3 regions of the Pseudomonas sp. 910_21 genome follow, and region 2 is predicted to be linked to each of the others. Evidence: predicted binding sites of a transcription regulator. Region 2 holds the regulator's gene; each other region holds the start of a gene.
What was found. Region 2 encodes sigma-54, which starts transcription at its own class of promoters, with help from an activator protein. Its sites were predicted from a motif close to ANTGGCATNNANNTTGCTNT; they were not measured.

Region 1 (6,896 bases), on a different contig from region 2:
CCAGGCGCTCGCCGTAGGGCGGGTTGCAGATCACCAGCCCTTTCTGGTTCTGGTCCGGGCGCGGCTCGAACGTGCCCACTTCGCCCTGGTAGATCTTGATCCAGTCGCTGAGACCGGCGCGCTCGACGTTGTTGCGACCCGGCTGGATCAATCGTGGATCGGCCTCGTAGCCGCGAATCCACAGCGGTGGCTTGGCCAAGCCGGCCTGGGCCCGAGCCAGTGCTTCATCGTGCAGTTTGCGCCACAGCGCCGGCACATGGCCGAGCCAGGCGGTAAAGCCCCACTGCTCGCGCTTGAGGTTGGGGGCAATGTCCGCGGCAATCATCGCCGCTTCCACCAGGAAGGTGCCGACACCGCACATCGGGTCAGCCAGTGCTCCGCCTTGCGCGGCGATACGTGGCCAGCCGGAGCGGATCAGGATCGCCGCCGCCAGGTTTTCCTTGAGCGGCGCGGCGCCTTGCTGCAGGCGGTAGCCGCGCTGGTGCAGGCTGTGGCCGGAAAGATCCAGGGACAGGATGGCTTCACCGCGATCCAGGCGCAGGTGGATGCGCAAGTCCGGATTGAGCTTGTCCACCGAAGGACGCTCACCAGTAGGTGTGCGCAGCTTGTCGACAATGGCGTCCTTGACCTTAAGGGCGCCGAAGTGGGTGTTGTCGATGCCTGAACCGTGACCGCTGAACTCCACCGCCAGGGTGCCATCGGCCAGCATATGGTCTTGCCAGTCGACATCCAGCACACCGTGGTAGAGGTCCTCGGCGTCCTTCATTGGAAAGCGCTTGAGGACCAGCAGCACCCGGTTGGCCAAGCGCGACCACAGACACAACCGATAGGCCGTCTCCATGTCAGCCATGCCGCGCACGGCAGAAGTGTGCTCACGCGCTTGCTCAAGGCCAAGCCCGACGGCTTCCTCGATCAGCAGGCCTTCAAGGCCTTTGGGACAGGTGAGGAAGAGTTCGTAACGATCCGACATGGGAGTACCAGGGCCTTTAGCAATAAGTGAACGGACAACGCATCGCCCGTTCGGTTTTCAATCAAGCGCTTTTCTTCAAGAGCGCTCGTGTGGCACGAAACTGTGCCGTCCCACCCCGGCAGGCAGGCTTTCTTGCAAGGCAAAAGAGCTTAGAGGCCGGGACAGATAAAAAGTCAGGGCAACAAAATGACATAAGTCGACCCTTCGTCGAATAGTAGTTGAGTGCAACCGTTCGACATTCTCACTAAAGCATTAACCTCATCATCTAGTGAGAGGCTGATCACAGCGGGCTTTGCCTGACAAACAGGCTAAAAAACCCGCCCCGGCTTATGGCCTGGACAGCATTTTCGTTACGTCCTTATGACAAAACGATCATTCACTTGCTGTGACCTATTGGTTAGAACTCAACACAGGTTGGCGCCGCAATGGCGTCAACATCAAGGCTCGCGACGCCGGCAGCGAGCACCAACGGCAGAGACAATCTGCCCGACCTCAGAAGAAGGTCGACGGGACATAAGACAGTCAACAAGTGAGGGAAACACCCTATGAGAAGACTAAAGCGTGATCCGTTGGAAAGAGCATTTTTACGCGGATATCAGTATGGCGTTAATGGCAAGTCCCGTGAGCTTTGCCCATTTACTCTACCGTCGGTACGCCAAGCCTGGATTAACGGCTGGCGAGAAGGACGCGGCGACAACTGGGACGGTATGACAGGCACTGCGGGCATCCACAGACTCAACGAACTTCGCGCTGTCGGCTGATCAGGGCACATTCCGACACCTAAAACTTGAATAGATGACGACTTAACCACGCACGCCCCATCCGGGCGGCGGGCTTCGGCCCAGGGGCTCCTTCGAGGAGCCCTTTTTTATGCCCGCGCTTGCGCCCGTTCTTATCGGCCCATGGCCGCGATAGCATCCACCGACTCGCGAATCAACGCCGGCCCCTTATAGATGAAGCCCGAATACAGCTGCACCAGGCTGGCGCCCGCGGCGATCTTCTCAGCCGCGTGCTTGCCTTCAGTGATGCCGCCCACGGCAATGATCGGTAAACGGCCGGCCAGCTCAGTCGCCAGTACCTTGACCGTATGGGTGCTCTTGTCTCGCACCGGCGCGCCGGATAGACCGCCCGCCTCGTCGCCATACTCCATGCCTTCGACGCCTTCACGGCTCAGGGTAGTGTTGGTGGCGATCACTGCGTCCATGCCGGTTTCCAGCAGGGCGCGGGCCACTTCCAAGGTTTCCTCGTCGCTCATGTCCGGGGCAATCTTGATGGCCAGCGGCACACGCTTGCCGTGGATTGCGGCCAATTCCTGCTGGCGCTGGCTCAAAGCCGCCAGCAGCTGCTTGAGGGACTCGCCGAACTGCAGGCTGCGCAAGCCCGGGGTGTTGGGCGAGCTGACATTGACCGTGACATAGCTGGCATGGGCATAGACCTTGTCCAGGCAGATCAGGTAGTCATCCACCGCTCGCTCTACCGGCGTGTCGAAGTTCTTGCCGATATTGATCCCCAGCACGCCCTTGTATTGGGAGGCAGCGACCCGCGCCAGCAGATTATCGACCCCAAGATTGTTGAAGCCCATGCGGTTGATGATGGCTTCGGCCTGAGGCAGACGGAAGATCCGCGGCTTGGGGTTGCCCGGCTGCGGACGCGGGGTGACGGTGCCGATTTCGACGAAGCCAAAGCCCAGTTGAGCGAAGCCGTCGATGGCGGCGCCGTTCTTGTCCAGACCGGCAGCCAGACCCACCGGATTCGGAAACTCCAGGCCCATGACCTGCACCGGCAACTGCGCCGGCGCCTTGCACAACAGACCGTTAAGGCCCAAACGCCCGCCCGCACCGATCAGGTCCAGGGACAGATCGTGGGAGGTTTCCGGGGAGAGTTTGAACAACAGCTGGCGGGCCAGGGTATACATGGGCGGGATGAACTCGGTTGGCGGCGAATAAGGCGCCGATTATAGCCGCGCCTGGGGCTTGCAGGCGAGGCGCAGAATGAAATCCCCGGCAATGGCATATGCCTTGCACCCACTTGCTTCATCAGACCTGCGCCAATGGCGGTCCAGGTTCAAGGACAACGGCGTCGTCACCCGCACGGGCTTTGCCTGACCAGTGGGTACGACGCTTTTTTATGCAAGGTGCCAAGCCATGACTGAACACCCCAACTCCGCGCTGGCCTGGGTCAACGGCAGCGACGCCCCGGAAAAGTCCGCCATCAACCTGGGCTTCATGGCCCTGACCGATTGCGCTTCAGTGGTGGTCGCCGCCACCCAGGGCTTTGCCCAGCCCTACGGGCTGACCCTGAACCTCAAGCGCCAGAGCTCCTGGGCCGGGCTGCGGGACAAGCTGGTGAGCGGCGAACTGGACGCAGCCCACAGTCTGTACGGCCTGATCTACGCCGTGCACCTGGGCATCGGCGGGACCCATGCCTGCGACATGGCCGTGCTCATGGGCCTGAACCAGAACGGCCAGAGCATCAACCTGTCCCGGGAACTGCAGGCCCTCAAGGTGACCAGCCCTGATGCATTGGACCGCCATGTGCACCAAAGCCGGGCACGACTGACCTTCGCCCAGACCTTCCCCACCGGTACCCACGCCATGTGGCTGTACTACTGGCTGGCCAGCCAGGGTATCCACCCGCTGCAGGATGTCGACAGCGTGGTGGTGCCGCCGCCGCAGATGGTGGCTCATCTGCAGGCCGGGCGCATCGACGGGTTCTGCGTCGGCGAACCCTGGAGCGCCAGTGCAGTGCAGCAGGATCAGGGCTTCACCCTGGCCACCAGCCAGGCGATTTGGCCGGATCACCCGGAAAAAGTCCTTGGCTGCACCCGTGCCTTCGTCGAGCAATACCCCAACACCGCCCGGGTCCTGGTGATGGCGATTCTCGAAGCCAGCCGCTTTATCGAGCAAAGCCCGGAAAACCGCCGCAGCACTGCCCAGTTGCTGAGCGCCGCCGATTACCTGAATGCACCGCTGGACTGCATCGAGCCGCGGCTGCTGGGGGATTACGCCGACGGCCTGGGCAATCGCTGGCAGGACCCCCACGCCCTGCGCTTTCACCACCATGGCGCCGTCAACCTGCCCTACCTGTCCGACGGCATGTGGTTCATGACCCAGTTCCGGCGCTGGGGCCTGCTGCGTGAGGACCCGGATTACCTGGGCGTCGCTCGCCAGGTGCAGCAGCTTGAGCTGTACCGCGAAGCCGCCACCGCGCTGGGCATCGCCGCCTGGGGCCAGGACATGCGCAGCAGCCAGTTGATCGATGGCAAGGTGTGGGACGGTTCTCAGCCTGCCGCCTATGCCCGCAGCTTCCGCCTGCATGCGCTGAACGACACCCCTCCCCTTGTTGCCCAGCGCTGACCGGAGCCCGCGAACATGCTGCGTATCCTGCTGATCAACGACACCGCGAAAAAAGTCGGAAGGCTCAAGGCCGCCCTCAGCGAAGCCGGTTTCGAGGTGATTGACGAATCCGGCCTGACCATCGACCTGCCGGGCCGCGTCGAAACGGTGCGTCCGGACGTGATCCTGATCGATACCGAGTCACCCAGCCGCGATGTCATGGAGCAAGTGGTGCTGGTCAGCCGCGATCAACCACGACCCATCGTGATGTTCACCGATGAACACGATCCGGGGGTGATGCGCCAGGCGATCAAGTCCGGGGTCAGCGCCTACATCGTCGAGGGCATCCAGGTCCAGCGCCTGCAACCGATTCTCGACGTGGCCATGGCACGTTTTGAAAGCGACCAGGCCCTGCGCGCGCAACTCCAGGCCCGGGACCAGCAACTGGCCGAACGCAAGCGCATCGAGCTGGCCAAGGGCCTGTTGATGAAGATGAAAGACTGCGACGAAGAACAGGCCTACACCCTGATGCGCCGCCAGGCCATGAGCAAACAACAGAAGCTGATCCAGGTCGCGGAACAGATCATCGCCATGCAGGAACTGCTGGGCTGACCCCCGCCCCGTAGGAGCCGGCTTGCCGGCGAACAGGCGTATGAACCTTGGGCCAGTCTTGAGGACGTCTTCGCTGGCAAGCCAGCTCCACAGCCAGCTCCTGAGCCAGTTCCTGCCGCCGGTGTCGACCGGGGTTGGCGCGGCTCTTGCTATCAGATCCACAACGGTAACCAACGGCGGTTGCCCCACCTACGACAAAGACGTCGCGCACCCTGCTCGCCCTCAACGAGCCGGGTGCCGACGTTTTTTCGTTTTGGCCCCATTGACCGGGGTCGGTGGCGCGGCCGTGGCGGCGCTCCACCTGCAAGCTCATGACGACTCCAACGATTCTTATCAGCTGAGGTGCGCGATGAATTCAAGCTTCTGGAAATCCGGCCACACCCCGACCCTGTTCGCGGCCTTTCTGTATTTCGACCTGAGCTTCATGGTCTGGTACCTGCTGGGGCCCCTGGCGGTGCAGATCGCCGCCGACCTGCACCTGAGCACCCAGCAACGCGGGCTGATGGTGGCCACGCCGATCCTTGCCGGCGCGGTACTGCGCTTCATCATGGGCCTGCTGGCCGATCGTCTGTCGCCCAAGACCGCTGGCCTGATCGGCCAGGTCATCGTCATCGGCGCCTTGTTCGGCGCCTGGAAGCTGGGCATCCACAGCTATGAGCAAGCGCTGCTACTGGGGGTATTCCTCGGCATGGCCGGCGCCTCCTTCGCCGTAGCCCTGCCCCTGGCGTCGCAGTGGTATCCGCCACAACACCAGGGCAAGGCCATGGGCATCGCCGGTGCCGGCAACTCCGGCACCGTGTTCGCCGCACTGATCGCTCCGGTGCTGGCGGCGGCTTTCGGTTGGAGCAATGTCTTCGGCTTCGCCCTGATCCCGCTGATCCTGACACTGGTGCTGTTCGCCTGGCTGGCGAAGAACGCCCCCGAGCGGCCGCGAGCCAAATCCATGGGCGACTACTTCAAGGCCCTGGGGGACCGCGACAGCTGGTGGTTCATGTTCTTCTACAGCGTGACCTTCGGCGGTTTCATCGGCCTGGCCAGCGCCCTGCCCGGTTACTTCAATGACCAGTATGGCTTGAGCCCCGTCACCGCCGGCTACTACACCGCCGCCTGTGTCTTCGGCGGTAGCCTGATGCGCCCTCTGGGCGGCGCCATGGCCGACCGTTTCGGCGGTATCCGCACCTTGCTGGCGATGTACGGCGTGGCGGTGATCTGCATCGCCGCCGTGGGTTTCAACCTGCCCAGTTCCTACGCTGCCCTGGCCCTGTTCGTCTGCACCATGCTGGGCCTCGGCGCTGGCAACGGCGCGGTGTTCCAACTGGTACCGCAACGTTTTCGCCGGGAAATCGGGGTCATGACCGGGCTGATCGGCATGGCCGGCGGCATCGGCGGCTTTGCCTTGGCCGCCGGCATGGGCGCGATCAAGCAAAGCACCGGCAGCTATCAACTGGCGCTGTGGCTGTTCGCCAGTCTCGGGGTCCTGGCCTGGTTTGGCCTGCACGGGGTCAAGCGCCGCTGGAGAACCACCTGGGGCTCCGCCGCCGTGACTGCGGCGCGAGTCTGAGCGCGCCATGGGCCTGCAACTGAGCCACGCCGAGGCCAGCGCCACCGGACCGCGGGCGGAGAATCAGGACGCCTTGCGCCGGGTCACCCCGGCGCCGGATCTGGCGGCGAGCAAAGGCCAGCTGTTCGCCATCGCCGATGGCGTCAGTCAGTGCGCCGACGGCGGCCTGGCAGCGCGTTCGAGCCTGCAGGCCCTGGCCCTGGATTACTACGCCACCCCGGAAACCTGGGCCGTGGCCGAGGCCCTGGAACGCCTGCTGACCGCTCAGAACCGCTGGCTCCAGGCCAACGGCGGCGGTCAGCCCCTGCTCACCACCCTCAGCGCCCTGGTGCTGCGGGGCCAACGCTTTACCCTGGCCCATGTTGGCGACTGCCGGGTCTACCGCTGGCACCAGCAGCAGTTGCAACGCATCAGCGAG
Region 2 (6,896 bases):
TCATCGCCCAGAACCTGCTCGGCAGTATTGAGCTGCTGGCCAACTCCAGTCGCCTGCTGGCGGACAAGGCGATTGCCAGCTTCAAGGTCAACGAACCCAAGCTCAAGGAAGCGCTGTCACGCAACCCGATCCTGGTGACTGCTCTGAACCCGATCATCGGTTATCAGAAGGCCGCAGAAATCGCCAAGACCGCCTACAAGCAAGGTCGCCCGGTGATCGACGTGGCGCTTGAACTCACTGATCTGCCACGCAGCCAGCTTGAGGTCCTGTTGGACCCGGAAAAGCTCACCGCAGGCGGCGTGTAATTCCAACACCGCTTTGGAGGCTCACCATGGAGCACTGGAAACGCACGATCGAAAGGGCCAATCGTCTCTTTATGCAGGGCGAACTGGTGGACGCTCGCGAGTTCTACCTGCAGGCATTGGCCTTGGCCCAGGTGTTGTTCGAGCGCTGGGGGGATGCCGACGAGGCGGTGGCAGCCTGTGTGATTTCCCATCACAACCTGGCAGACCTGCATTTGCGCCTGAACCAACCGGAGGAGAGCGCGGAGTACCTCTGCGCGATCCATCAGCGCTTGCTGCAAACCATGCAGGACAACCGCCTCAGCCCTGCCTTGCGCGAAGCGGCTTTGCGCCAGAGCAGCAAGACCTACGTCGAACTGCTGAATTTCATCGGTGATCACGGTGAGTACCCCCGTACTCATCGTTTGCTGGACAGCAACGTCGCGGGCCTGTCAGCCGACAGCCCGCTAGCCGACAGCCCCTCTTACGGAGCCCATTGATATGTCCTTTACCTTGCCTGCACTGCCTTATGCCTATGACGCGCTGGAACCGCACATCGATGCGCAAACCATGGAGATTCACTACAGCAAGCACCACCAGACCTACATCAACAATCTCAATGCCGCTGTAGAGGGCACTGAATGGGCGAGCTGGGAAGTCGAGAAACTGGTGGCCAGTGTCCAGCAACTGCCGGAAAAACTTCGGGCCGCGGTGATCAACCAAGGGGGAGGCCACGCTAACCATTCGCTGTTCTGGGCGGTCATGACCCCAGCAGGTGGCGGTAAGCCCGAGGGTGCCCTGGGTCAGGCAATCGAGCAGCAACTGGGTGGTTTCGAGAGCTTCAAGGAGGCGTTCACCAAGGCTGCGCTGACCCGCTTCGGCAGTGGCTGGGCCTGGCTCAGCGTGACTCCGGAGAAAAAACTGGTGGTGGAAAGCAGCGGTAACCAGGACAGCCCGCTGATGAATGGCAACACGCCGATTCTCGGTCTGGACGTGTGGGAGCACGCCTACTACCTGCGTTATCAGAACCGTCGGCCGGAATACATCAATGCGTTCTACAACGTGATCAATTGGCCGGAAGTCGCGCAACGCTATCAGGCCGCGATGGCCTGATACCTCCATTCATAACAAGATCTAAGGCCGATTATGGGCACTGAAACACTGGCGATCAGCAGCGGACGGATGTTTCGTTATGCCTTCGGTTCGCTGTTGCTGTTGGCGGGGACCGCGTTGCTGGTGGCTCAAGGGCTGAGCTGGCTGAATCTGGAACCAAGGTTGTTGCGCGCCTTGCAGGGTGGCTCGATCTGCGCATTGGGCACGGCACTAGGGGCGGTCCCGGTGCTGGTGATCCGCAGAATGCCGATGGCCGTGAGCGATACGTTGCTGGGTTTTGGCGCTGGGGTGATGCTGGCGGCGACGGCGTTTTCGCTGATCGTTCCCGGTATTGCCGCCGCTCAAGACTTGGGTTTGTCTGCCTGGGGCTCCAGTGGCCTGGTTTGCGCCGGCATCATGCTGGGTGCCTTTGGTTTGTTCCTGGTGGATCGCAAGGTCTCGGGCGCGAGCCCCGAAGTCCTGGTCGGCACGGCGGAACATCCGGTGATTGCGCCACGCATCTGGCTGTTTGTCTTCGCCATCATTGCCCACAACATTCCGGAAGGCATGGCGGTGGGGGTGTCGGCAGGGGGCGGCATGGCAGATGCGGACAGCCTGGCCATGGGGATTGCCCTGCAGGATGTGCCGGAGGGACTGGTGATCGCACTGGTGCTGGCGGGGGCGGGGATGTCGCGGGTCAGGGCATTCCTGATTGGCGCCGCTTCAGGTTTGGTGGAGCCGGTCTTTGCCTTGCTCTGTGCCTGGTTGGTGAGTCTGGCGCAGGTGCTGCTGCCGCTGGGGTTGGCCCTGGCGGCGGGAGCCATGTTGCTGGTGGTGACTCACGAAGTGATTCCCGAGTCCCGTCGCAATGGTCACGAAAAGCTCGCCAGCCTCGGCTTGTGCATCGGCTTTTGCCTGATGATGGTGATGGATACGGCGCTCGCCTGAGGGGCGCTTGGCGAGTGGCCCGGAGGGGCTTACTCGCCCTCGTCGAAGTAGTTGTTGATCAATGCCACCAGCGCATTCAGCGCTTCCTGTTCCTGCTCGCCTTCGGTCTTCAGATGAATCTTGGTGCCCTTGCCTGCGGCGAGCATCATCATGGCCATGATGCTTTTGCCGTCCACCATGGATTCCGGGCTCCTGCCGGCGCGGATCTGGCAGGGGAACTGCCCCGCTACGCCGACGAATTTGGCTGAGGCACGGGCATGCAGGCCCAGTTTGTTGATGATTTCGATTTCCAGAGCTGGCATCGCGGGGTAGATCCTTTCAGCTAAGGTCGCGGTGGCGAACCTGGACGTTCTTCAGGGATTTTTGCAGGACCTGGCCCAGGCGCTCGGTCAGGTACACGGAGCGGTGGTGCCCGCCGGTGCAACCAATGGCAATGGTTACATAAGCGCGATTGCTGGCAGCGAAACGTGGCAGCCACTTGAGCAGATAGCTGGAGATGTCCTGGAACATTTCCTCGACATCGGGCTGTGCGGCCAGGTATTCGGCCACAGGTGCGTCCAGCCCGGATTGGGCGCGTAGTTCGGGCTTCCAATACGGATTGGGCAGGCAGCGCACGTCGAATACCAGATCGGCGTCCACCGGCATGCCGCGCTTGAAACCGAAAGACTCCACCAGGAACGCAGTCCCGGGTTCGGGTTGGTTCAGCAGGCGCAGCTTGATGGTGTCCCGCAGTTGGTAGAGGTTCAGATTGGTGGTGTTGACCTTGAGGTCGGCCAGATCGACGATGGGGCCCAGCAGCTGGGTTTCATCGTGGATGGCTTCGGCCAGCGAGCGATTGGCACTGCTCAGCGGGTGACGCCGCCGGGTTTCCGAGAAGCGCTTGAGCAGGGTTTCCTCGTCGGCGTCCAGATAGAGCACGTCGCACTGGATATGCCGGCTGCGTACTTCTTCCAGCAACTCGGGGAAGCGCGACAGATGGCTGGGCAGGTTTCGGGCGTCGATGGAAACCGCCACCAGAGGTTGTGCCAGTTCCGTGTGAATCAACGCGCGCTCGGCCAGCTCGGGCAGCAAGCCGGCGGGAAGGTTGTCGATGCAGTAGTAGCCGTGGTCCTCAAGAACATCGAGGGCGGTGCTTTTACCTGAGCCGGAGCGGCCGCTGACAATGATCAAGCGCATGATTACTGACCGTTTTGCTCGTCCAGGACAACCTGATACAAGGCTTCATTGCTGGTGGCACTGCGCAGTCGGTCACGGACTTCCTTGCGATCGAGCATGCTGGCGATCTGCCGGAGCAGTTCCAGGTGTGCGTCGGTAGCGGCTTCCGGAACCAGGAGGACGAACAGCAGATCCACAGGGGCACCGTCGATGGCGTCGAAGTCGATTGGAGCGTCCAGGTGCATCAGCGCACTGATAGGCGACTCGCAGCCTTTGAGGCGGCAGTGGGGAATGGCGATGCCGTTGCCAAAACCGGTGGAACCGAGTTTTTCACGGGCGATCAGGCTCTCGAAGACATCCTGCATCTCCAGATCAGGCACTTCGCGGCTGATCAGGTTGGCAATTTGTTCGAGGGCGCGTTTTTTACTGCCGCCCGGCACGTTCACCAAGGAACGGCCGGGGGTCAGGATGCTTTCAAGTCGGATCATGGGAGGGGAGTGTTAGCGACCCGTGCCTTGGAGAAGGTGGAGTTGCTTTTCCTTATGCTTTTTCAGTTGGCGGTCAAGCTTGTCCGTGAGCAGGTCAATTGCGGCATACATATCGTCATGTTCTGCATTGGCGACGACCTCCCCACCGTGGATGTGCAGGGTGGCTTCGATTTTCTGCTTCAGCTTCTCTACAGCCATGGTGACCTGCACATTGGTAATCTTGTCGAAGTGCCGCTCCAGCCGGTCGAGTTTCTCGCCGATGTAAGCGCGCAGAGGTTCAGTCACTTCGAGTTGGTGTCCACTGATGTTGACTTGCATACAGCTTCTCCTTCGTTGCCAGTGCATAACGCGGCAGGCTGGGTTGCCTGCCACCTAGACCGCGTTTGAAACCGACTTTCGACCTGTTTCAAACACACTCTGAAACGCTGTGGCCAGCCCGGCGGCTACATCAACCGCTTCCGTTCGCTGGAAGGCGCGATCCCAAGGGATTCGCGGTACTTGGCGACGGTACGACGGGCTACCTGAATGCCTTGTGCCTCCAGTAAACCAGCGATCTTGCTGTCACTCAACGGCTTTTTCTGATTTTCCGCAGCCACCAGTTTTTTGATGATCGCGCGGATCGCCGTGGACGAGCATTCGCCGCCTTCGGAGGTGCTGACGTGGCTGGAGAAAAAGTATTTCAGTTCATATATGCCCCGGGGGGTATGCATGAATTTTTGCGTGGTCACACGGGAAATGGTCGATTCGTGCATGCCCACAGCTTCGGCGATGTCGTGCAGAACCAGAGGTTTCATGGCTTCATCGCCGTACTCCAGGAAGCCCCGTTGGTGCTCGACGATCTGAGTGGCGACTTTCATCAGGGTTTCGTTGCGGCTCTGCAGGCTCTTGATGAACCAGCGAGCTTCCTGCAACTGATTGCGCATGAAGGTGTTGTCGGCACTGGTGTCGGCGCGGCGAACAAAGCCGGCGTACTGTGCGTTGACCCGCAGGCGTGGCACGGACTCCTGATTCAATTCCACCAGCCAGCGCTCGTTGTCCTTGCGCACGATGACGTCCGGGACCACGTATTCGGCTTCGCTGGATTCGATCTGTGAGCCCGGGCGCGGGTTGAGGCTCTGCACCAGTTCGATGACCTGACGCAGTTCGTCTTCCTTGAGCTTCATGCGGCGCATCAGCTGGCTGTAGTCGCGACTGCCCAGGAGGTCGATGTAGTCACTGACCAGGCGCTGGGCTTCGCTCAGCCAGGGAGTTTTCGCTGGCAGTTGGCGCAGTTGCAGCAGGAGGCATTCGCCCAGGTTGCGGGCGCCGATGCCGGCCGGCTCGAATTGCTGGATGCGGTGCAGGACGGCTTCGATCTCGTCCAGTTCGATGTCCAATTCCGGATCGAAGGCCTCGAGAATTTCTTCAAGGGTCTCGTCCAGGTAGCCCTGATTGTTGATGCAATCGATCAGGGTCACGGCGATCAGGCGGTCGGTATCCGACATCGGCGCCAGGTTCAGTTGCCAGAGCAGGTGGCTTTGCAGGCTCTCGCCGGCCGATGTGCGAGTGGTGAAGTCCCACTCATCGTCATCGCTGCTGGGCAGGCTGCTGGCGCTGGTCTGGTAGACGTCTTCCCAGGCGGTGTCCACCGGCAGTTCGTTGGGGATGCGTTCGTTCCATTCGCCTTCCTCGAGGTTATCCACCGTGGGGGCGGTTTCCTGGTAGGAGGGTTCCTGGATCTCGGTGTTGGGTTTGGACTCTGTGTTGTCGGCCAAGGGGTCGCTGTTGTCGAAGTCTTCGCCATCTTCCTGGCGTTCGAGCATCGGGTTGGACTCCAGGGCTTCCTGGATTTCCTGTTGCAGGTCCAGGGTCGACAATTGGAGCAGGCGGATGGCCTGTTGCAGCTGCGGTGTCATCGTCAGCTGCTGGCCCATTCTCAGGACTAGCGATGGTTTCATGGCAGGGGCTTAACACCTTATTTGCCGGCGCACATGCGCCATCCACTACAGGGCGCCGGAGCGCCAAACATAAGCAAATTATATGCCTGAAACTGAAGTGTTTGCCTAGAGCGCTGTAACAATAAAATTTGTAGGGATTTATTGTTCCTGGCGCTCTGGCATCTAGCCCGACACCTCAGCCTTTACAGGCGGAACTCATGGCCCAGGTAGACTTCCTTGACCAGTTCGTTGGCCAGGATGGTCTCGGAGTCGCCTTCGGCGATCAGTTGCCCGTCATTGACGATATAGGCGGTTTCACAGATGTCCAGGGTTTCGCGGACGTTGTGGTCGGTGATCAGCACCCCAATGCCCTTGGCCTTCAGGTGGTGGATGATCTGCTTGATATCGCCGACCGAGATCGGGTCCACGCCGGCAAAGGGTTCGTCCAGCAGGATGAACTTGGGGGCAGTGGCCAGGGCGCGGGCGATTTCCACGCGGCGGCGTTCACCACCGGACAGGCTCATGCCAAGGTTGTCGCGGATGTGATTGATGTGGAATTCCTGCAGCAGGCTTTCCAGTTCCTGGCGACGGCCGGCCTTGTCGAGTTCCTTGCGGGTCTCGAGGATGGCCATGATGTTGTCGGCCACCGACAGCTTGCGGAAGATCGAAGCTTCCTGGGGCAGGTAGCCGATGCCGGCGCGAGCGCGACCGTGCATCGGTTGGTGGCTGACATCCAGGTCGTCGATCAGGACGCGGCCCTGATCGGCCTGGACCAGGCCGACGATCATGTAGAAGCAGGTGGTCTTGCCGGCGCCGTTGGGGCCGAGCAGGCCGACGATCTGGCCGCTGTCGATGGACAGGCTGACATCACGCACGACCTGGCGGCTCTTGTAGCTCTTGGCCAGGTGCTGAGCTTTCAGAGTTGCCATTACTGGGCCTTTTGCTCGTCGGTTTTCTTTTTCGGCTGGATGACCATGTCGATCCGCGGACGTGGTGCGGTGACCGAGCTGCCATTG
Region 3 (6,896 bases), on a different contig from region 2:
CATTCCGATCCTGGATCTGGCAATGGCCACAGGTTCGGGTGGGTTGCAGGATCAAAGCAATCCGTTCGTCATCATCACTGAGTACAACACCAAGACCCAGGGGTTTTTGGTGCGCTCGGTGGAGCGTATCGTCAATATGAACTGGGAAGAGATCCATCCGCCGCCCAAAGGGACTGGTCGCGATCACTACCTGACGGCGGTAACTCGGGTGGACAACCAGTTGGTCGAGATCATCGACGTTGAAAAGGTTTTGGCGGAAGTCGCCCCCACTTCCGAGTCGATCTCGGTGGGCGTGGTGGACGTCGAAACTCAGCACAAGGCTGTATCCCTGCGAGTGCTGACCGTTGACGACTCGTCAGTGGCGCGTAAACAGGTTACTCGCTGCCTGCAGACTGTGGGTGTCGAGGTGGTGGCGCTGAACGATGGCCGGCAGGCGCTGGACTACCTGCGCAAGCTGGTGGATGAGGGCAAGAAGCCGGAAGAGGAATTCCTCATGATGATTTCCGACATCGAGATGCCCGAAATGGACGGTTACACCCTCACGGCCGAGATACGTAGCGATCCACGCATGCAAAAGCTGCATATCATCCTGCATACTTCGTTGTCAGGGGTGTTCAATCAGGCGATGGTGAAGAAGGTCGGTGCCGATGACTTCCTTGCCAAGTTCCGTCCTGATGACCTGGCATCCCGGGTAGTCGACCGGATCAAAGCAGCAGACCACAGCTGAGGGCATCAGCCCCTGGCGAACATAAGATTTAAGAGGCGGCAGCATTGTCTACGGGTAATTTGGATTTTGAACAGTTCCGGGTCTTCCTGGAAAAAGCCTGTGGTATTTTGCTCGGGGAAAACAAGCAATATCTCGTCTCGAGCCGTCTCAACAAACTGATGGAGCAGCAAGGCATCAAAACCTTGGGTGAGCTGGTTCAGCGGATTCAGACCCAGCCGCGCAGCGGATTGCGCGAGATGGTGGTGGATGCGATGACGACCAACGAAACCTTGTGGTTTCGTGACACCTATCCCTTCGAAGTGTTGAAGAACAAGGTGCTTCCCGAGGCCATCAAGGCCAGCCCCAATCAGCGCCTGCGGATCTGGTCGGCGGCATGCTCGTCTGGGCAGGAACCCTATTCTTTGTCGATGTCCATCGATGAGTTCGAGCGCAGCAACATGGGCCAGTTAAAGATGGGGGTGCAGATTGTTGCTACCGATCTGTCCGGGACCATGCTCAATAACTGTAAGACCGGCGAATACGATAGCCTGGCCATTGGCCGTGGTTTGTCGGCCGAGCGCCTGCAGCGCTACTTCGACCCTAAAGGGCCGGGGCGCTGGGTAGTCAAGGCACCGATCAAGAGTCGGGTGGAGTTTCGCTCGTTCAACCTGCTGGACAGCTACGCCAGCCTAGGCAAGTTCGACATCGTGTTCTGTCGCAATGTGCTGATCTACTTCTCGGCCGAGGTCAAGAAGGACATCCTGATGCGCATTCACAGCACTCTGAAGCCTGGCGGTTACCTGTTCCTGGGCGCTTCCGAAGCGCTCAATGGTCTGCCGGATCATTATCAGATGGTGCAATGCAGCCCGGGGATCATCTACCAGGCGAAGTGATCGATTGTTGCGGCAATAAAAAAGGAGGCCTCAGGGCCTCCTTTTTTGTGGGCGTCATTTTATCGGGTGGCTGGGCTAAAAGCGGCAGCTCGATTGCCGCTTTGCCGGCGTTTCGCGGAAATCCATTGCCGCTTTTCTGGCATTGCCGCCTTGCCGCTGCCGTAGAGCCCTTGATTTACGGGGCTCTTTGACTTGGCACGTAGCTTGCTAAGTCAAGGTTACGAAAAATCAGGTCACCCAAAGGTTTCCGACATGAGCATCAGCTTCGATAAAGCGCTCGGTATTCACGAACAAGCTCTTGGCTTTCGCGCCAAGCGTGCCGAAGTGCTGGCCAACAACATCGCCAACGCCGACACCCCGAACTACAAGGCTCGGGACCTGGACTTCTCCGCTGTGCTCGCCGAGCAGAACGACAAGGCCAAGAACGGCAGCTTCGCGCTGAACATGACCAATACCCGGCATATCGAAGCCCAGGGCCTTGGCAGTGGCGACGAGTCGCTGCTGTATCGCACGCCGATGCAACCTTCGATCGACCAGAACACCGTGGATGCTCAGTTGGAGCAATCGAGCTACGCACAGAACTCGGTGGACTTCCAAGCCAGCTTCACGCTGCTCAACAGCAAATTCAAAGGGCTGGTTGCAGCCCTGCGCGGAGAGTAATCCATGTCCCTTGCCAGTGTTTTCAATATTGCCGGTAGTGGCATGAGCGCTCAGACCACTCGTCTGAACACCGTCGCCAGTAACATCGCCAACGCCGAGAGCGTGTCGTCGAGCATCGACCAGACTTACCGCGCTCGTCACCCGGTGTTTGCCACCATGTTTCAGGGCGCCCAGAGCGGTGGCAGCGATTCGCTGTTCCAGAACCAGGACGCTGCAGGCCAAGGCGTACAGGTGCTGGGTGTAGTGGAAGACCAGAGCAATCTGGAAGCTCGCTACGAACCGAACCACCCGGCTGCGGATGCCAAAGGTTACGTCTACTACCCCAACGTCAACGTGGTGGAAGAAATGGCCGACATGATTTCCGCCAGTCGCTCGTTCCAGACCAACGCTGAAATGATGAACACCGCCAAAACCATGATGCAGAAGGTCCTGACCCTGGGTCAGTGATAAGGGGCGAAGCCAATGAGCGTTACGGATACCACCAGCGGCCCATCCCTTAAGGATGTACTGGCCAACTCGTCGAAGAAGACCGCGAACACCACCAGCGCCGACGGCCTGGCGGCAGCGACGAACAGCACCACCGGTAAGCAGGCCCTGGGCAAGGACGCGTTTCTCAAGTTGTTGGTGACCCAGCTGAACAACCAGAACCCGCTGGATCCTCAGGACAACAGTGCGTTCGTTGCCCAGTTGGCGCAGTTCTCTACCCTGGAAGGGATCACGACCCTTAATACCTCGGTGAACTCCATCACTGGCAATTACAAATCGTCTCAGGCTCTGCAGGCTTCGTCCCTGGTAGGTCGCTCGGTGATCGTCCAGTCCGGCACCACTCAGGTGGACACCAGCAAGAGCATGACCGGTTCGGTGACCGTTCCGGCTGGCGTCAGCTCGGTCAAAGTGACCATCACCGACAAGGATGGCAACACCGTCAAGACCATCGACATGGGCAGCCAGAAGGCCGGCAACGCCAGCTTTGTCTGGGATGGCACCAAGACCGACGGCACCAAGGCGGCCCCGGGTAACTACACCTTCAAGGCCAGCACCACCATCGACGGCAAGGGCACTGACCTGATCACTTATCTGCCGGCGACAGTCAACAGCGTCACCATCAGCCAGACCGGCGGAGAGTTGATGCTGAACCTGGCAGGACTGAGCAGCCCGATTGCCCTGTCCAAAGTACAAACCATTGGTATCTAGAGCCGACTAACCGGCACAAGGAGTGGAATATGTCTTTCAATATCGGCCTTAGCGGTCTCTACGCTGCCAACAAACAGCTGGACGTCACCGGCAACAACATCGCCAACGTCGCGACCACCGGTTTCAAATCTTCCCGCGCAGAATTCTCCGACGTCTACTCGGCCACCAAGCTGGGCAGCGGCACCCAGGTGATTGGTAACGGCGTACGCCTGTCCAACGTTTCCCAGCAGTTCACCAACGGTGATATCAGCAACACTGGCAACGTGCTGGACATGGGCATTCAGGGGCAGGGCTTTTTCGTGCTCAGCACCAACGGCTCGCTGACCTACACCCGTGCCGGTACCTTCAAGACCGACAAGGAAGGCTTCATCACCAACAGTGATGGCACTGCGCGCCTGCAAGGCTATGCCGTAGATGCCAACGGCAAGATCATCAACGGTGTATTGACCGACCTGCGGATCGATACCTCGAACCTGTCGCCCAAGCCAACCGACTCGATCTCCTCGACGATCAACCTGAATTCCGATTCGACTCCGATCAATGTGGCTTCGACCGCTCCGGTTTATGTGTTCAATCCGACCGACAACACCACCTACACCAAGTCGTTCAGTACTCCGGTGTATGACACTCAGGGCAACAAGCACGTCATGGATCAGTACATGATCAAGACGCCGAACGCCAATGAGTGGCAAACCTACACGCTGATTGATGGTCGCAATCCGGACGGTACTGCATTCACCATGGCCAACCAGTCGCCGATCACCATGAAGTTCGACTCGTCGGGCAAGCTCAGCAGCATGACCCCGCCAGCTGCGCCTGGGACCACGCCGTACACCATTACCGGTAACAGCATTGTCATGTCGGCTGCTGCCTGGACTCCGGGTACCGTCACCAATGGCGTGTTCACTCCTAACGGTGCCAAGCCAGCGCCGAACGGCGTCAGCATCGACATGACCAAAACCGGTTCGGTGTTCGGCGAAAGCACTCGCTCGATCATCGCGCAGAACGGCTACTCCACTGGCCAGATCAGCAGCCTGACCATCGATGGCACCGGTGTAATGCTGGCCAACTTCAGCAACGAGCAGACCAAGGCGATCGGTCAGATTTCCCTGGCCAGCTTCACCAACGAGCAAGGTCTGCAGCCGGTAGGCGGCACTCAGTGGAAAGAGACCTACTCGTCCGGTATTCCAGGTTATGACGCTCCGAAGACCGGCACCCTGGGAGCGATCCAGTCCAACTCCCTGGAAGAGTCCAACGTTAACCTGACCAATGAGCTGGTGAACCTGATCAAGGCTCAGAGCAACTATCAGGCGAACGCCAAGACCATCTCCACCCAGAGCACCATCATGCAGACCATCATCCAGATGACCTGATGCTGGTTCGCTTGAGCGCTGTACAAAAAGCCCCTCGATGAGGGGCTTTTTTATGCCCGCTTGCCCATGTTCGTTATCGACGGCAGGTTCCTAGAGGTGCACTGGTTTGAGCAGGGCGTGCCTGTGCAGGTGTGCAGGCGGGCTGGCTTGTGTAGGAGCTGGCTTGCCAGCGAAGGCATCCTTGAAGCTTGTGCAGCGCTCGGGGGGGCTTCTTCGCCGGCAAGCCGGCTCCTGCGGTTTTGTTGGGGGCAAAAGAAAACCCCCGATAAGCCGGAGGCCTATCGGGGGTTGGCACAGGCGCCATAGGCGCCTGTCAGCTCAGCTTATTGGCAGGCTTCGCAATCCGGCTCGTCGATGGCGCAAGCCTTCGGCACTGGAGCAGGACCGGCTGGCGCAGCCAGGACCGAGTCGTCACCGTGGTTGCCGCCGCTGGAAACAGCGTTCAGCTTGCCGGTGTTGATGGTGGATTTCTCGGTGCTGGTGGCGGCCAGGGCGCGGAGGTAGTAGGTGGTTTTCAGGCCACGGTACCAAGCCATGCGGTAGGTCACGTCCAGCTTCTTGCCCGAGGCGCCGGCGATGTACAGGTTCAGCGACTGAGCCTGGTCGATCCACTTCTGGCGACGGCTGGCAGCGTCGACGATCCACTTGGTTTCCACTTCGAAGGCGGTCGCGTAGAGCTCTTTGAGTTCTTGCGGGATGCGCTCGATCTGTTGCACTGAACCGTCGTAGTACTTCAGGTCGTTGATCATGACCGAGTCCCACAGGCCGCGAGCCTTGAGGTCGCGAACCAGGTACGGGTTGATCACGGTGAATTCGCCCGACAGGTTCGATTTCACGTAGAGGTTCTGGTAGGTCGGTTCGATCGACTGCGATACGCCGGTGATGTTGGCGATGGTCGCGGTCGGTGCGATGGCCATGATGTTGGAGTTACGAATGCCTTTCTGCACGCGGGCACGTACCGGCGCCCAGTCCAGGGTTTCGTTGAGGTCCACATCGATGTACTTCTGGCCACGGGCCTCGATCAGGATCTGTTGCGAATCCAGCGGCAGGATGCCTTTGGACCACAGCGAACCCTGGAACGTCTCGTAGGCGCCGCGCTCGTCGGCCAGGTCGCAGGAAGCCTGGATCGCGTAGTAGCTGACCGCTTCCATGGACTTGTCGGCGAACTCGACGGCAGCGTCGGAACCGTAAGCGATGTGCTGCAGGTACAGCGCGTCCTGGAAGCCCATGATGCCCAGGCCGACCGGACGGTGCTTGAAGTTGGAGTTCTTCGCTTGCGGCACCGAGTAGTAGTTGATGTCGATCACGTTATCGAGCATGCGCACGGCGGTGTTCACGGTGCGTTCCAGCTTGGCGGTGTCCAGCTTGCCGTTGACGATGTGGTTCGGCAGGTTGATCGAGCCCAGGTTGCAAACGGCGATCTCGTCCTTGTTGGTGTTCAAGGTGATCTCGGTGCACAGGTTCGAGCTGTGGACCACGCCCACGTGCTGCTGCGGGCTGCGCAGGTTGCACGGGTCTTTGAAAGTCAGCCATGGGTGGCCGGTTTCAAACAGCATGGAGAGCATTTTGCGCCACAGGTCTTTGGCCTGGATGGTCTTGAACAGTTTGACCTTGCCCGGGTACTCGGTCAGGGCTTCGTAGTACTCGTAGCGCTCTTCGAAGGCCTTGCCGGTCAGGTCGTGCAGATCCGGTACTTCGGACGGCGAGAACAGGGTCCACTTGCCGTCATCGAAGACACGCTTCATGAACAGGTCAGGGATCCAGTTGGCGGTGTTCATGTCGTGGGTACGACGACGATCATCACCGGTGTTCTTGCGCAGCTCGATGAACTCTTCGATGTCCATGTGCCAGGTTTCCAGGTAGGCACACACAGCGCCTTTGCGCTTGCCACCCTGGTTAACGGCAACGGCGGTGTCGTTGACCACTTTCAGGAACGGCACGACGCCCTGGGATTTGCCGTTGGTGCCCTTGATGTACGAGCCCAGCGCACGAACCGGAGTCCAGTCGTTGCCCAGGCCGCCGGCAAATTTCGACAGCATGGCGTTGTCGTGGATGGCGCCGTAGATGCCC

Region 1: FW796_RS24295 (CmpA/NrtA family ABC transporter substrate-binding protein) is a predicted target of sigma-54. The motif match lies at 2,976-2,995, and genes of this name have one in related genera.
Region 3: flgB (flagellar basal body rod protein FlgB) is a predicted target of sigma-54. The motif match lies at 1,791-1,810, and genes of this name have one in related genera.

What each region holds. Positions count from the first base shown of each region.
Region 1 is NZ_VXCY01000008.1:178,995-185,890, reverse strand. Features, by position in the region: gene rlmKL (bifunctional 23S rRNA (guanine(2069)-N(7))-methyltransferase RlmK/23S rRNA (guanine(2445)-N(2))-methyltransferase RlmL) at 1-970, opposite strand, end outside; gene rmf (ribosome modulation factor) at 1,516-1,731, shown strand; gene FW796_RS24300 (quinone-dependent dihydroorotate dehydrogenase) at 1,863-2,885, opposite strand; gene FW796_RS24295 (CmpA/NrtA family ABC transporter substrate-binding protein) at 3,115-4,326, shown strand; gene FW796_RS24290 (ANTAR domain-containing response regulator) at 4,342-4,917, shown strand; gene FW796_RS24285 (nitrate/nitrite transporter) at 5,267-6,478, shown strand; gene FW796_RS24280 (protein kinase domain-containing protein) at 6,486-6,896, shown strand, end outside.
Region 2 is NZ_VXCY01000001.1:883,962-890,857, reverse strand. Features, by position in the region: gene FW796_RS04140 (class II fumarate hydratase) at 1-305, shown strand, start outside; gene FW796_RS04135 (hypothetical protein) at 332-781, shown strand; gene FW796_RS04130 (superoxide dismutase) at 783-1,394, shown strand; gene FW796_RS04125 (ZIP family metal transporter) at 1,428-2,321, shown strand; gene FW796_RS04120 (HPr family phosphocarrier protein) at 2,351-2,623, opposite strand; gene rapZ (RNase adapter RapZ) at 2,640-3,497, opposite strand; gene ptsN (PTS IIA-like nitrogen regulatory protein PtsN) at 3,500-3,964, opposite strand; gene hpf (ribosome hibernation-promoting factor, HPF/YfiA family) at 3,977-4,282, opposite strand; gene FW796_RS04100 (RNA polymerase factor sigma-54) at 4,408-5,901, opposite strand; gene lptB (LPS export ABC transporter ATP-binding protein) at 6,084-6,809, opposite strand; gene lptA (lipopolysaccharide transport periplasmic protein LptA) at 6,809-6,896, opposite strand, start outside.
Region 3 is NZ_VXCY01000002.1:684,683-691,578, forward strand. Features, by position in the region: gene FW796_RS08275 (chemotaxis protein CheV) at 1-727, shown strand, start outside; gene cheR (protein-glutamate O-methyltransferase CheR) at 772-1,599, shown strand; gene flgB (flagellar basal body rod protein FlgB) at 1,852-2,259, shown strand; gene flgC (flagellar basal body rod protein FlgC) at 2,263-2,706, shown strand; gene flgD (flagellar hook assembly protein FlgD) at 2,722-3,453, shown strand; gene flgE (flagellar hook protein FlgE) at 3,483-4,826, shown strand; gene FW796_RS08305 (ribonucleoside-diphosphate reductase subunit alpha) at 5,150-6,896, opposite strand, start outside.